Regions from separate parts of the Salmonella sp. FC25216 genome, predicted to be linked through region 1. Evidence: predicted binding sites of a transcription regulator. Region 1 holds the regulator's gene; the other holds the start of a gene.
The links. Region 1 encodes sigma-54, which starts transcription at its own class of promoters, with help from an activator protein. Its sites were predicted from a motif close to GTTGGCACANNTTTCGCTNT; they were not measured.
Positions count from the first base shown of each region.

Region 1 (3,190 bases):
TCAGCGTATTTGATAACCTGATGGCGGTACTGCAAATTCGTGACGATTTGACCGCAGAACAGCGAGAAGACCGCGCCAACGAGCTGATGGAAGAGTTTCATATTGAGCATCTGCGCGACAGCATGGGACAGGCGCTGTCCGGTGGTGAACGCCGTCGTGTAGAAATTGCCCGCGCGTTGGCCGCTAATCCCAAATTTATCCTGCTGGATGAACCCTTTGCCGGCGTTGACCCGATTTCCGTTATCGACATCAAACGCATTATCGAACATCTGCGCGATAGCGGGCTCGGGGTGCTGATCACCGACCATAATGTCCGTGAGACGCTGGCAGTCTGTGAACGCGCCTATATCGTAAGCCAGGGCCACCTTATCGCCCACGGTACGCCGACAGAAATCCTGCAAGACGAACACGTTAAGCGTGTATATCTTGGGGAAGACTTCAGACTCTGATAGGGTAGAGGGCTATGCTGCTCTAGCGGGAGAAAACGACTCTGAATATGAAGCAAGGTTTGCAACTCAGGCTTAGCCAACAACTGGCGATGACGCCTCAGCTACAACAGGCCATCCGTCTGTTGCAGTTGTCTACGCTGGAACTTCAGCAGGAACTCCAGCAAGCGCTGGAAAATAACCCGCTGCTTGAGCAAACCGATCTTCATGACGAAATCGACACTCAGCAACCTCAGGATGACGATCCTCTCGATACCGCAGATGCGCTCGAACAGAAAGAGATGCCGGAAGAGCTGCCGCTTGACGCCAGTTGGGATGAAATTTACACCGCCGGGACGCCATCCGGCCCCAGCGGCGATTATATCGATGATGAACTGCCCGTCTATCAGGGCGAAACGACGCAGTCGTTGCAGGATTATCTGATGTGGCAGGTTGAGCTAACGCCCTTCTCGGACACCGATCGCGCCATTGCGACATCCATTGTCGATGCGGTAGATGATACCGGTTATCTCACCGTATCCCTGGATGAAATTCGCGAAAGCATGGGCGATGAAGAGGTAGATCTTGATGAAGTCGAAGCCGTCCTGAAGCGTATTCAGCGTTTTGATCCGGTGGGCGTTGCGGCGAAAGATCTTCGCGACTGTCTGCTGATCCAGCTTTCACAATTCGACAAATCCACGCCGTGGCTGGAAGAGGCGCGGCTCATTATCTGCGATCACCTTGATCTGCTGGCCAACCACGATTTCCGCACGTTGATGCGCGTTACCCGACTGAAAGAAGAGGTACTGAAAGAGGCGGTAAACCTGATTCAGTCGCTCGATCCCAGACCCGGTCAGTCGATCCAGACCGGCGAGCCGGAGTACGTTATCCCGGATGTGCTGGTACGCAAGCATAACGGCCGCTGGACGGTGGAGCTTAATAGCGACAGTATTCCCCGTTTACAGATTAACCAGCACTATGCCGCCATGTGCAACAGCGCGCGCAACGATACCGACAGCCAGTTCATCCGCAGTAATTTACAGGATGCGAAGTGGCTGATAAAAAGCCTTGAAAGCCGCAACGACACGCTGCTGCGTGTCAGTCGCTGCATCGTCGAGCAACAGCAAGCCTTTTTTGAACAGGGCGAAGAATATATGAAACCGATGGTACTGGCGGATATCGCCCAGGCCGTCGAGATGCACGAATCCACCATATCCCGCGTGACCACGCAGAAGTATCTGCACAGCCCGCGCGGTATTTTTGAACTCAAATATTTCTTTTCCAGCCACGTCAATACCGAAGGCGGAGGCGAAGCCTCTTCCACCGCGATTCGCGCGCTGGTGAAGAAGTTAATTGCGGCGGAAAACCCCGCGAAACCGCTGAGCGACAGCAAGTTAACCTCTCTGCTGTCAGAACAGGGTATCATGGTGGCGCGCCGCACTGTTGCGAAGTACCGAGAGTCTTTATCCATTCCGCCGTCAAACCAACGCAAACAGCTGGTTTGACCCAACCGATAAGGAAGACACTATGCAGCTCAATATCACCGGACATAACGTCGAAATTACTGAAGCCCTGCGTGAATTTGTGACGACGAAATTCGCCAAACTTGAACAGTATTTTGAGCGGATTAATCAGGTATACGTGGTGTTGAAAGTGGAGAAGGTCACGCACATCTCGGATGCGACGCTACACGTTAACGGCGGCGAAATTCACGCCAGCGCGGAAGGCCAGGATATGTATGCCGCCATTGACGGCTTGATTGATAAACTGGCAAGGCAGTTAACCAGGCATAAAGATAAACTGAAACAACACTAATTGTCCGGGCAGTTAGCCAGTGCAGGACGGCCTGTTGTGTGACACAACGGGCCATTTGTACAGTTAGCGCTCCGAACCTGGCCATCAACCTGACAGGACAGGTTCTTAGGTGAAATTATGATAAATAACGATACGACTCTACAACTGAGCAGTGTACTTAACCAGGAGTGTACGCGTAGCGGCGTTCATTGTCAGAGTAAGAAACGCGCGCTGGAAATCATCAGCGAACTGGCGGCAAAACAGCTCAGTTTACCTCCTCAGGTCGTGTTTGAAGCCATTCTGACACGCGAAAAAATGGGCAGTACCGGTATTGGTAATGGTATCGCCATCCCGCACGGGAAACTGGAAGAAGATACCTTACGCGCCGTCGGCGTGTTCGTTCAGCTCGAAACGCCTATCGCGTTCGATGCCATCGATAACCAGCCGGTCGATCTCCTCTTCGCCCTGCTGGTGCCCGCCGATCAGACTAAAACGCATCTGCATACGCTGTCGCTGGTCGCGAAACGTCTGGCGGATAAAACGATCTGCCGCCGCCTGCGCGCGGCGCTGAATGATGAAGAGCTGTATCAAATCATTACTGACACCGAAGGTGAGCAGAATGAGGCATAACAACTCAATGGCATTTCTTTCTGTCGTTGTGAGGAGAAACGGTACATGGTACTGATGATCGTCAGCGGGCGTTCCGGATCAGGTAAATCTGTCGCTCTACGCGCGCTGGAAGATATGGGTTTTTACTGCGTGGATAACCTTCCCGTCGTGCTGTTGCCCGATCTGGCGCGAACACTGGCCGATCGCCAGATTTCCGCCGCCGTCAGCATTGATGTGCGCAATATGCCTGAATCACCTGAGATTTTTGAACAGGCGATGAATAATCTGCCTGACGCTTTCTCGCCGCAATTGCTGTTTCTTGACGCCGACCGCAATACCTTGATTCGCCGCTACAGCGACAC
Region 1 covers NZ_JBDGON010000003.1:525,241-528,430, forward strand. Annotated here, with positions in the region: gene lptB (LPS export ABC transporter ATP-binding protein) at 1-449, shown strand, start outside; gene rpoN (RNA polymerase factor sigma-54) at 497-1,930, shown strand; gene hpf (ribosome hibernation promoting factor) at 1,953-2,240, shown strand; gene ptsN (PTS IIA-like nitrogen regulatory protein PtsN) at 2,358-2,849, shown strand; gene rapZ (RNase adapter RapZ) at 2,895-3,190, shown strand, end outside.

Region 2 (3,190 bases), on a different contig from region 1:
CAGCGCCTGCATGACAGAACCCTGATGCTGCTCTTCGACGTCCAGCGTCACGTTTTCGTAAGGCTCTTGTTTACGACCGTCGATTTCACGGAAGATAACTTTCGGACGGGAAACCGCCAGTTCGAAACCTTCACGACGCATATTTTCAATCAGCACGGACAGGTGCAGTTCGCCACGACCGGATACACGGAACGCATCCGCATCTTCGGTTTCTTCAACGCGCAGCGCCACGTTATGCACCAGCTCTTTGTTCAGACGGTCAAGAATCTGACGAGAAGTCACAAACTTACCTTCTTTACCGCAGAACGGCGAGGTGTTAACGCAGAAGAACATAGACACGGTCGGCTCATCAACGGACAGCGCCGGCAGCGCTTCAACGTTCTGCGGGTCACAGATGGTGTCGGAAATGTTCAGCTCGCCCAGACCGGTGATCGCAATGATATCGCCCGCTTCGGCGATATCACTGTCGATACGCTCCAGACCCAGATGCGTCAATACCTTACCCACTTTCGCGTTACGGGTTTTCCCTTCACTATCGATGATAGTGACCTGCTGGTTCGGCTTCACTTTGCCGCGTTTGATGCGGCCAATGCCGATAACGCCAACGTAGTTGTTGTAGTCAAGCTGGGAGATCTGCATCTGCAACGGACCATCGAGGTCAACGTCCGGTGCCGGAACATGATCAACGATCGCCTGATACAGCGGGGTCATGTCTTCCGCCATATCTTCGTGGTCCAGACCCGCGATACCATTCAACGCTGACGCGTAGATGATCGGGAAGTCCAGTTGCTCGTCGGTCGCATCAAGGTTAACAAACAGGTCGAATACCTGGTCGACAACCCAGTCAGGACGCGCGCCAGGGCGGTCAACTTTGTTGATAACCACAATCGGTTTCAGGCCATGAGCAAAGGCTTTTTTGGTCACGAAGCGCGTTTGCGGCATCGGGCCGTCAAATGCGTCAACCACCAGCAGCACAGAGTCAACCATGGACATGACGCGCTCTACTTCACCACCGAAGTCAGCGTGCCCGGGAGTATCAACGATGTTGATACGGTAATCATTCCATTTAATAGCGGTGTTTTTAGCGAGGATAGTAATACCACGCTCTTTCTCCAAATCGTTGGAGTCCATCACTCGCTCTTGAGTTTCGGCACGCGCGTCGAACGTACCGGATTGCTGGAGCAGCTTATCAACCAGGGTAGTTTTACCATGGTCAACGTGCGCGATGATGGCGATGTTACGCAAATTTTCGATCACAACTTTGCCTCAGGCATTAGAAATAGCGCGTTATTGTACACGGATTAATCGCACTACAAAACAGGATCACAAACATCCTCCGCAAACAAGTATTGCAGAGTCTCTTTGTGATCGCTTTCACGGAGCGTTAAAAGGGTGGCTTGCGTTCTATTGCACCAATGTGGTGCTTAATGTTCACATCAAAGCACTATTTTGGTGCAACATAGTCACCGTGGTGCAGCCCTTTTGCACGATGGTGCGCATGATAACGCCTTTTGGGGGCAATGTGAAAGTTGGCACAGATTTCGCTTTATATTTTTACGGCGACACGGCCAGCAGAATTGAAGATCTCGTTACCACGACGACCGACCATGACCAATCCGGGAGAGTACAAGTATGTCCGCTGAACACGTTTTGACGATGCTGAACGAACACGAAGTGAAGTTTGTCGATCTGCGCTTCACCGATACCAAAGGCAAAGAACAGCACGTCACGATTCCTGCTCATCAGGTAAATGCCGAATTCTTTGAAGAAGGCAAAATGTTTGACGGCTCCTCTATCGGCGGCTGGAAAGGCATTAACGAATCCGATATGGTGCTAATGCCGGATGCGTCCACTGCGGTTATCGACCCGTTCTTCGCCGACTCCACCCTGATTATCCGTTGCGATATCCTGGAACCTGGCACTCTACAAGGTTATGACCGTGACCCGCGTTCCATCGCGAAACGCGCGGAAGACTACCTGCGCGCGACCGGTATCGCCGATACCGTTCTGTTTGGGCCGGAACCTGAATTTTTCCTGTTTGACGATATCCGCTTCGGTACGTCCATTTCCGGTTCTCACGTAGCCATCGACGACATCGAAGGTGCCTGGAACTCCTCCACCCAATACGAAGGTGGCAACAAAGGCCACCGTCCGGCAGTCAAGGGGGGTTACTTCCCGGTACCGCCAGTCGACTCCGCACAGGATATCCGATCTGAAATGTGTCTGGTCATGGAGCAAATGGGCCTGGTCGTCGAAGCGCACCACCACGAAGTAGCGACCGCGGGCCAGAACGAAGTGGCAACCCGCTTTAATACCATGACCAAAAAAGCCGACGAAATTCAGATTTACAAATATGTCGTGCATAACGTGGCTCACCGCTTCGGTAAGACAGCAACCTTTATGCCAAAACCAATGTTCGGCGATAACGGTTCCGGTATGCACTGCCACATGTCGCTGGCGAAGAACGGCACCAACCTGTTCTCTGGCGACAAATATGCCGGCCTGTCTGAACAAGCGCTGTACTACATCGGCGGCGTCATCAAACACGCCAAAGCCATCAACGCCCTGGCGAACCCAACCACCAACTCCTATAAGCGTCTGGTCCCGGGTTATGAAGCGCCAGTGATGCTGGCCTACTCCGCCCGTAACCGTTCCGCCTCCATCCGTATTCCGGTGGTGGCATCTCCGAAAGCGCGCCGTATCGAAGTTCGCTTCCCGGACCCGGCGGCTAACCCGTATCTGTGCTTTGCCGCCCTGCTGATGGCCGGTCTGGACGGGATTAAGAATAAGATTCATCCGGGCGAAGCCATGGACAAAAACCTGTATGACCTGCCGCCGGAAGAAGCGAAAGAGATCCCACAGGTGGCGGGTTCTCTGGAAGAAGCGCTGAACGCGCTGGATCTGGACCGCGAGTTCCTGAAAGCAGGCGGCGTGTTCACTGATGAAGCGATCGATGCGTATATTGCGCTGCGTCGCGAAGAAGATGACCGCGTGCGTATGACCCCGCACCCGGTAGAGTTTGAGCTGTACTACAGCGTTTAAGTTGCCGTGGAAACGTTTAGCCTGTTTCTGACAGGTTTGAGGTTGATGGCAAACATTGAGATGTCCGATGGTGCAAGCTTTCGGGCCTACCGGGTAACCACCTTGTAGGCCCAATAAGGTGAAACCGCTATCCGGCACGACGTTTGTC
Region 2 covers NZ_JBDGON010000013.1:13,971-17,160, reverse strand. Annotated here, with positions in the region: gene typA (ribosome-dependent GTPase TypA) at 1-1,257, opposite strand, end outside; gene glnA (glutamate--ammonia ligase) at 1,633-3,042, shown strand.
Region 2: the regulator sigma-54 is predicted to act here: its motif matches at 1,529-1,548, upstream of glnA (glutamate--ammonia ligase).